DNA from 3 places in the Parabacteroides sp. 20_3 genome. Region 1 is predicted to be linked to each of the others. Evidence: riboswitches for the same ligand, from Rfam matches in the RefSeq annotation. Region 1 holds a riboswitch; each other region holds the start of a gene.
The links. Region 1 has a riboswitch for cobalamin ahead of accC (acetyl-CoA carboxylase biotin carboxylase subunit). Riboswitches for the same ligand answer to the same signal wherever they lie in the genome.

Region 1 (3,284 bases):
TACAGCTTCCATTCCAATCGCCTTTGCACCCAACACATTCACCATTCTGTCATCCGTAAACAAACATTCCGACGGTTTAAGGCCATATTTGTCACGAAGGCGAAGATAAATTTCCTTTTCTGGCTTGATGAAGTGTTCCTCACATGATATTACCATACCGTCAAGTAACCGGAATATGTCGAATTTCTCCATGACCCGGTAGATTGTGTCGCTCCAGTTCGTCAACCCATATAGTTTGAATCCAGATTGCTTTAACTTTTTTAGAAGTACACGCATACCTTCAATCTCTCCTGTTATCTCTTCTAGATAATTATCTTTGAAAAACGTGAAGGCATCACTATATTCAGGATACCTTTTTATCGCTCCGTCAATCATTTTATCAAACGGGATTATTCCACGGTCGCACATGTTTATAAATTTCGGATCTGATAGAATTTTGTGAAAACCGATTAGTGACACTTCATCATCCCCGAAATGTCGTTCAAGCAAGGGTTGCAAATCGTGATTTACGAGGACCTTGCCAAAATCAAAAATGAGGTTTTTAATCATTATCTTCGATATTTTTAATTACACGGCAAGGATTGCCGACAGCTATGGAATTGGCAGGAATATCTTTCACGACAACACTGCCTGCTCCGATGACAGAGTTTTTACCGATGGTCACACCCGGAAGGATTGTAGAGCCGCCTCCTATCCATACACCATCTTCTATAAGGACAGGTCGGGCAATTGTGTCGCAGATGGACGCTCCGGGATGTGTCCTTTCCGGCATCCTTTCCGCAAGGTGAACGGAATGAGTTGCGGTATATATTTTCACATCGGGGGCTATCATCACGTTGTTACCGATAATGATATTGTTATTATCGAGGAACGTACAGTTCATGTTCACGATCACCTTGTTCCCGAAATAGATGTTTTTCCCATACTCGCATCGGAAGTCTATGTCGATGTAAACATCCTTGCCGATACTTCCGAACATCTGCCGATAGATGCGCTGCTTTGCCTCATTGTCGGCATAATCCGTTTCTCTGAGTTGGTGTAGTAGCCTTTTGTTACGGACAGTCATTTCCGTTATTTCGGGCGATGAGCCGTCGAAAGGCTCCTCATCCATACATTTTTGATATTCAGTTTTCATGTGTTCAATTCATCTCATTGTAGAGTCTTATTCTTTATTTGAGCCAATTATTACGACAAGGTAACGCAAGCAAGAATAGGCAGCTTCAAATTGATATGCCTTCAAGCATACGCAAAGTTACACAAAATAGCTGAGAACACGAACAAACGAAATGTATAAAAACTGTACTTGCCTGTTGACTCTACAAAAAGTAAGGCTTTTTCATTTAACATCTCATTTAAGTGGAGCTTCTTGTAAATTTTAGCATGCGCTATTGTTTTCGGTGGAAGGATTCAGGAAAACACGTACGACCTTTCCAGAAAACACGTACGACTTTTTTCAAAAACATGTATGTGTTTTCGCAGAAAGATTATCCTGTTTTTTTAATTTTGATTTTTAATGCTTTATGCATAAGCTTCTCTTGTGAGCTTATTGTACGGAATTTTACTTGGGATCCGTGTATTCCGTATATTCCGGCCTGGCTGAAGTGGATAGTTAAATAAAAAATACTATCTTTGCCCCCGAATCGGTTCCGCATATACCATTCGGGTATGTGGATTAAAAGGGAATCGGGTGTGAATCCCGGACAGTCCCGCTGCTGTGAAGCTCCGAAGAACATCTTGAAACAACACTATCGCCACTGGTTCTAGCGACCGGGAAGGCCTCAAGATGGGAGTCAGTCAGAAGACCTGCCATTCATTAAAGGCTGTTTTTGCTCGAGGGATTAGGAAAGCAGTACGAAAAGAATAAGAATCAATAGTTAATGATTTATGGAGAATTTATGTCCTCGTGGCGACATGATCCGTAAAGTGCTTGTTGCGAATCGAGGTGAGATCGCTATCCGTGTGATGCGCTCATGTAAGGAGATGGGGATTCGCACTGTTGCCGTATATTCGGAGACCGATCGTACCGCTCGGCATGTAATGTATGCGGATGAGGCAGCCTTGATAGGCCCGGCGGCTTCCAAGGAAAGTTATTTGAATATAGACAATCTGATCGCTGCGGCGAAACGGCACCATGCCGATGCGATACATCCCGGTTATGGTTTCTTGTCGGAGAACGCGGACTTCGCACGCTGTTGTAAGCAAGAAGGATTGATATTTATCGGCCCGTCAGCGGAGACGATGGAAGCGATGGGAGATAAGATCGCCGCACGCAAACGCATGATCGCCGCAGAGGTTCCTGTGGTTCCCGGTACGGAGCAACCGTTGCAAAGTGCGGAAGAAGCGCTTCGGGTTTGCGAAGAAATTGGTTTCCCTGTTATGCTGAAAGCTTCTATGGGAGGTGGAGGAAAAGGGATGCGCCTGATACATGAGAAGGGCGAGGTTGTCGAGGCTTATCATACGGCTCGTTCAGAATCGTTGTCCTCATTTGGTGATGATACGGTATATATAGAGAAATTCGTAGAGGAGCCGCATCATATAGAATTCCAGATATTGGGAGATAACCATGGTAATGTCATTCATCTATTTGACCGGGAATGTTCGGTTCAACGTCGTAACCAGAAAATAGTAGAGGAAAGCCCGTCTCCATTCCTAACAGCGGACTTACGTAAAGAAATGGGGGAAAAGGCTGTGGCTGCGGCTAAAGCGGTTCATTATTCCGGAGCGGGAACGATAGAGTTCCTTGTAGATAAGGACCGCCATTTTTATTTTTTGGAAATGAATACCCGGCTACAAGTAGAGCATCCTATCACGGAAGAAGTGGTAGGGGTGGATTTGGTAAAGGAACAAATCCGTATCGCCAATAATGAGGTTTTGCATCTTCGTCAAGAAGATCTTTTCCAACGAGGACATGCCATCGAGTGCCGGATCTGTGCGGAGGATACGGAAAATAATTTCATGCCTTCCCCGGGTATTATCCGGCAATTAACGGAACCGAATGGTATCGGGGTACGTATCGATAGCTATGTATATGAAGGGTATGAGATTCCGGTCTATTATGACCCTATGATCGGTAAATTAATCGTATGGGCAACGACACGTGCGTATGCGATCGAGCGTATGCGCCGGGTTCTATATGAATATAAAATCACGGGCTTAAAGACGAACCTCAGTTATTTGAAACGTATCATGCATAATCCTGATTTCGTGAAAGGGGAATATAATACATTATTTATCGCTAAGAATGCCCGGATGCTACAACGGTCTAACGGTAATAACGAGGAAAT
Region 2 (3,284 bases), on a different contig from region 1:
GTAGAATTGAAGAAGCTTCAAAACGAGGTTCATTCTTTATGTCATCATGCGATCCATCAATTGCTCCCGATAGCCGGCTCTTATCAACAGGCATTACTGGATGACGTTGCCCAAGCCTATACGGTATACGCTCCGGAAGAAGCAGAGTCTATCTTCAACCGGGGAAACCAAGCGATCGAGGATATCAAAGGACATGTATCGGGTATTCGCTACAACGCTTGTAAAATGCGTGAGGCGAACCGTAAAGTAAGCGAGTTGGAAGATATGCACGCAAAAGCGATCATGTATCATAATTCAGTGAAACCTTATATGGATACACTTCGTTTCCATATCGATCAGCTTAAGCATATATTGCATGTAGCGTAATAAGATGGGCTGTCCGGGTTTGGTTACTCTCCGGGCAGCCTTCTTCTTTTAGCGAGGTTGGATAATCAGTAGGGAGAAATAGGGGAAATCCTTGGAATGTATAGTGGTGATATCAGTAGTATAATATTCTTTTCCTGTTCCAACATTCTCGAAATAATGAAAAACCGCCTTATCCGCATACTGCCGGATACAAGTATGAATAGCCTCTTGGCAACCCGGTAATTTCATGATGACGATGATCATTCCATTTTCTATTTTTGCCGAAAGTTCATCGAACGACGCAGTCCCGGGGATTACGTTAATTTGCTCCTCTTGTTTTACGATATGTATCCCGGCCAAGGCACCTGCCGCTATAAATGCCGGAATTCCTGCGATTCGATCGACCGGGATTCCTGCTTCCTCGAATTTATCGTATACATATTGTATAGATGAATAAAAACCAGCGTCTCCCTCGGCGACGATCACGATTTGTTTTCCTTTCAAATATTCAGCTTGGGCATCCAGAAACAATTCGTTATAAGCGTTTAACGCATCTGTCCGTTCCTTACTCATTGGCAAAATAAACGGATGGATCAAGGATTCGTCTACCTCAATAGCTTTCAATATATCCGTCGCCCGAGATATGATTCCATGCTTGCCTTGTGTAGCAGGACAATAGATAATATCAGCCTTTTGTAATGTTTTAAGCCCTTTCAGCGTAATTAATTCCGGATCACCGGGACCTAATGAGACGAAGTGAATAGGATGATTCATGTGTATCTGTTTTTATTTGAAACGCAAAAGTCCTTAAAATTGCGGATGTATACAAATATTCTTACTACTTTTGTCGCTGTAATAGGCTCCGCTTATCTCTTTTTCCGGGAGGCGGATTAAAAGGGAACCGGGTGAGAATCCCGGACAGACCACGCTGCTGTGAACTTCTAAACATTCGGACAATACCTTGGCCACTGGTTTCGTAATCGGGAAGGCGTCCAGAATGGAAGTAAGTCAGAAGACCTGCCGGTTCATAAATAAATGTTGCTGTCCCGTGGAGCAGGACGAGAGTAACTGTCAATGATCAACTGTCAATTAAACAAGGATTATGAATAAGTTTATAGCGGGTGGATGCTTGCTTTTATCGGTATTGACTTTATCATGTACTTCAGGTATCCGTGAAAAAGGAGAAATAGGGAAGACGGCTTCCGTAGAGCAATCCGCATTCTCGCAAGAGCAGGTTAAGCCTTTATACGCCCAAGGATTCAAGCTTACCTATGCGGATCAATATGTCTTGGCTGATATTCAAGATCCTCAAAACGAGGAAAGCACCACGTTTCATTATGCGTTCGTAAAAAGAGGTTCGAAACCCACGGGGATTCCCGTTGATTATACGATGATAGAGCTTCCTATCCGAAGCGTTATCTGTATGACTTCCCTGCAATTATCGAATTTTATTAAATTGGGTGCCTTGGATAAGGTCGTTGGGATTACCAGTACACGGCATTTGTTCAATAAAGAGATGAACGAACGCCTGAAAGAAGGTAAAACCGCAAAGATCGGTATAGAGGGAAATTTCGATAACGAGGTTATCATGAGTATGAATCCTGATTTGATCCTTGTATCGCCATTCAAGCGGGGAGGCTATGAGACGCTGAAAGACGTGGGTATCCCCTTGATTCCCCATTTGGGTTATAAGGAGACTACGCCATTGGGACAAGCTGAATGGATCAAGTTCATAGGCTTGTTGTTAGGGGTAGAGAAAGAGGGCAATGAGCGTTTTGCCGCCATTGAGAAGAGGTATAATGAATTAAAGGAACTTACGGCGGATGGCAAGGTTAAAAAATGTCCGATCGTTTTTAGTGGCGAGTTACGGGGTGGAAACTGGTATGCCGTAGGAGGAAAGAGTTTCTTGGCACAGCTTTTCAAGGATGCCGGCGCTGATTATTTCTTGAAAGACGATGAGCGATCCGGTGGTGTTACATTAGACTTCGAGACGGTCTATAACCAAGCGGACGATGCTGATTTCTGGCGTATCGTGAATAGTTTCCCGGGAACGTTTAGCTATGAGGCATTGAAAGAGCAAGATCCTCGTTATGCGGATTTCCGTGCGTTCCGGGAGAAAGGGATTATCTATTGTAATATGAAGAACACGCCGTTTTATGAGAGTATGCCGACAGAACCGGAGATCGTCCTAGCGGATTTGCTTCATATCTTTCATCCGGATTTATTACCGGATCATGAGCCGGTCTATTATTCTCGACTTAAATAAGGAACGCTGATGAGACATTCAAATACCCTATGGATGCTGGCGATTGTCACGGCTATTTTTGTTCTAATCTTTTTGAATTTGGTGTTGGGGTCAGTCTCTATTCCTCTTCAATCGGTTTGGCATATTATCTGGAATTCAGGAAATGAGCCTATTACATGGCAGAATATTATCTGGAAATCCCGACTACCACAGGCATTGACAGCGTTGGTAGCGGGAGCAGGCTTATCCATCAGCGGCTTACAGATGCAAACCGTTTTCCGTAATCCATTGGCCGGACCTTCGGTCTTAGGTATCAGTTCGGGAGCGAGCATGGGTGTCGCTTTCGTGGTGTTGTTAAGCGGTAGTTTAGGGGGCGTTGCCTTGAGTAAACTTGGTTTTATGGGGGAGATCGCCTTATCGATAGCGGCCGTGATCGGTTCCTTATCCGTGATGGCGCTGATCGTGTATGTTTCCCAAAAGGTAAAAGGAAATGTCACGTTGTTGATTATCGGTGTGATGATCGGTTACGTGGCAAACGCCGTGATCGGTGTACTTAAATTCTTTAGCGTCGAGGAGGATATCCGTGCATACGTGATTTGGGGATTGGGTAGTTTCGCCCGTGTTTCCGGTAATCAGATGACGTTGTTCGTGATTCTTATGACAGTCTTGATCCCTCTCTCGTTCCTGCTTATCA
Region 3 (3,284 bases), on a different contig from region 1:
TGCAAGCGGCAGACGGATACTTGCAAACGCCCCACCTCTTTCTCGTAACTCTCCAAGATACCCCGTTTCAGCAGACCCTCCAATACCGCAGAGGTATAACCACTGCGTTCCAATAGCTCTTTCTTGGAAAGCTCCTTCGATAAAGCAGGATTTAACGTATGGCTTAAATCCAAGAAGCTGACCAACAGAAGCTCTTGCTTCTTCGCTCGTTTCAAATCCTCGAACACCGCCTGTAATTTCGTCTCATCCCGGTAAGCCTCGGCCAAACGGATAAACGCCTGTGTCTTTGGAACGAATCCTCGCTTTAGCTCCTCGCTCACCTCGACCGCCCCTTTCACCATCAAGGAAGAGACGATCGGGACAACATTTCGGAGACCGGTCTTCTTCTCCAACTCCGAGATCGTCAATTTCAAAACCCCGCTAAAGGCATCCAGTACCGCTTGCTCGTTCGGGCGCAAGGGGGCGGTGGCCTCGAAATCCTCATTATAAGTAACCGCCGTCTCGCTTTCCAACTTTAAGCCGGAAGGCAAGGCCGCCTTATACACGTCGCCCAGCTTACATATATAATAAGAAGATATCCATTTCCAGAAACGGAGTTGCGGACGGCGGAGCACCGGCGTGGCATCCAGCAAAGCGTAGATCTCCTTCGTCTCAAAATCGGATACCGGTTCCCGGTCGTGTACCTCCATGACGATAGCCGTATAATATCGTTTCTTCCCGAAATGCACGATCACCCGGCAACCGGGAATCACGGCTCTCTCCAGATCTTCGGGTATCCGATAGGTATAGCTATTCTCCAAAGGAAGGGGAAGTATGACGTCCGCGTATTTCATTCAAACAGGTGTTTCATTACGAGCCCAAAAATAACAAAAAAGGCCGGACTTCTAAAGCCCAGCCTCTCTCATTTTATTTTCACCTATTTAGAACAAGATCGCTGCCGTGATAGACCATCCACGGTTCTTTCCGGCACCGTCGGAGAGGTTCACCTTCTCAATGCTATAGTTATCAGTCAGTCCCAGACCATAATTGAAACCCACCTGCAAGTGACTGATCAGTTCCACGCCGGCACCGAAGTTAAAACCTGCGCTGAAATTCTTCGCCTTCACCTGATCCGCTACGGAACCCGGGATATCCCAAAATTTATCACCGCCTACACGGAAACCGATATACGGACCGGCTGCCAAATACGCCTTGACGATCGGTAAACCGAATTTCCATTTCAAGTTGACCGGAACATCGATATAATCCGTCTTCATCGAAGTCTTAACCCCGCCAGCCGAGGTCGTCTCCAAACCTTTTTGCGAATACAACACCGCCGCATCGATCCCGACACCGACCAACGGTAAGGTCGTCTCGATCATCGGACCCACTTGAAAGCCGGTTACATTATCCGCTTTCAACACGTCCGAGTTGAAATGAACAGACGATATATTCACACCTCCCTTGATACCGAATTTAAGCTGAGCGTTCGCCGGAAGCGCCATCAACGCTAGCAAGGCAACCATAACAAGTCCCACAATTTTCTTCATATTCATACTTCTTTTGTTAATTACTCGTTGCAAATAAACGCACTTTTCTAATAATAAACAAATATTCTCTATAGAGTGTTCACGGAATACCCCAGTCCTTTAAACGCAAAGAAAGCATGCATCTTACACACGGAGCTCATCCCGTCGGTCAGATTCATGCTTCTTTCCCTAATTATTATGGCAAAATAATTATCCGAAACCATGAGACGACTTGATAAGAAAACCTTGGATAAAGAATAGTAAAAACCGGATACGGTTCTTGCGTTCTCTTCCGGCCTTTCCTCGAAGCCGTCGAAAATATACACGCCTTGCAGGTCTTCTGACTTACTTCCGGTCTTAAGCGCCTTCCCATTCACTTGAATGAACAGTGGCAACAGTATTGCTCAACCCGTTTATGAAGCTTACAGCAGCGGGACTGTCCGGGATTCTCACCCGATTCCCTTTTAATCCCTATCCGGCGATTGCCGAAAGGGAACAAAGCATGTAGCAAAGATACATAAAGTTTTGATGTAGCCTAACACTTTCCACAAAAAATATCCTTATATTCCCGGTTCCTGATATAGCATAAAGCCGCCCCGATAGCCGTGCGATACTCGGCATACTCCGGTATCTTGAAATGGACATCGCACATCTCCTCCAGACGGGGGAAAATATCCGGGCATTGTGGCAAGCGAGTCAGGTTACCGATCAATACGATATTCTTGATATCGCCATTTAACGAGGCGAAAACAGCTCCTTGTCCGATGGTCTGCAAGACCATATGAACGATACCGAGAGCGATATCCTCAACCTTAGCGTTCGCGTCCGCTTTTCCGAAAATAGAGGCTGTCACGTCCAGCGGCAGGCCGGGTAGCGGATGCGGCGTAATATCCCGGATATGCAAGTCGATATCATTCAAGGAACCGTGCTCGGCCAAAGACGCTATTTGGTGAAAGTCATGCGTTTTCAATAATAGCTTAGACAAGCCGAGGATTGTTCCGCCACCGATACCCAATCCCCCGATATGCTCGATCGTGGAGCCTTGTACCTTGACAAAGGAGGTACCCGTTCCCATGCTGACCACCAATAGACTGTCCAGTCCCGTATTATATTGCGCCCCTAGCCCATTCGCAAGGAACTCATCCGTCTTCGCAGTTGGTAAGCCATATAAAGGTTGATCGATATAAGCACTACCTACACCTGTCAAGATCACTTTCTCTATATTCGAGAGCGAGATGTTATTATCATAAATATATTTACCGAAGGCCCCGAATAAAGAGGTTACCGGATCGGTAGCTTTCACGAACATCGGGTTCTTGATCTTCTTATCCTCCACGCCGACGATCTTGGTCGTGCTACCTCCCACATCTATACCTATAACGATTCCCATGATTCTTTCCCTTTTTAATTGAATAATCGCTACAAAAGTACATAAACCCGCATACAATACTAAAAAAGGCCGGACAAAATCAATTGTCCAGCCTCTCTTTATTTAAAAACCGTAAGGTCTAAACTCCATTTATTCGCCTAACAAGATCTCAAGGATCTGGCAAGCTGCCTTCGATACGGAAGTACCCGGGCCAAAGATAGCGGCAACGCCAGCCTTATACAAGAAATCATAGTCTTGAGCCGGGATTACACCTCCAGCAATAACGATGATGTCCTCACGACCTAGTTTCTTCAACTCCTCGATAACCTGCGGAACCAACGTCTTATGACCAGCGGCCAAAGAAGAAACGCCCATTACGTGAACGTCGTTCTCCACAGCTTGACGGG

Region 2: it holds a riboswitch for cobalamin, as region 1 does, so the genes downstream of both, ACESPU_RS04035 (ABC transporter substrate-binding protein) here and accC (acetyl-CoA carboxylase biotin carboxylase subunit) in region 1, are expected to answer to the same signal.
Region 3: it holds a riboswitch for cobalamin, as region 1 does, so the genes downstream of both, ACESPU_RS10365 (porin family protein) here and accC (acetyl-CoA carboxylase biotin carboxylase subunit) in region 1, are expected to answer to the same signal.

Annotation. Positions count from the first base shown of each region.
Region 1 covers NZ_CAXSNO010000008.1:251,895-255,178, forward strand. Annotated here, with positions in the region: gene ACESPU_RS16975 (HAD family phosphatase) at 1-549, opposite strand, end outside; gene ACESPU_RS16980 (sugar O-acetyltransferase) at 542-1,135, opposite strand; cobalamin riboswitch at 1,625-1,826, shown strand; gene accC (acetyl-CoA carboxylase biotin carboxylase subunit) at 1,912-3,284, shown strand, end outside.
Region 2 covers NZ_CAXSNO010000002.1:46,409-49,692, reverse strand. Annotated here, with positions in the region: gene ACESPU_RS04045 (hypothetical protein) at 1-366, shown strand, start outside; gene ACESPU_RS04040 (precorrin-2 C(20)-methyltransferase) at 415-1,119, opposite strand; cobalamin riboswitch at 1,186-1,385, shown strand; gene ACESPU_RS04035 (ABC transporter substrate-binding protein) at 1,448-2,611, shown strand; gene ACESPU_RS04030 (iron ABC transporter permease) at 2,621-3,284, shown strand, end outside.
Region 3 covers NZ_CAXSNO010000004.1:280,614-283,897, forward strand. Annotated here, with positions in the region: gene priA (primosomal protein N') at 1-833, opposite strand, end outside; gene ACESPU_RS10365 (porin family protein) at 921-1,529, opposite strand; cobalamin riboswitch at 1,821-2,024, opposite strand; gene coaW (type II pantothenate kinase) at 2,044-2,898, opposite strand; gene scpA (methylmalonyl-CoA mutase) at 3,028-3,284, opposite strand, start outside.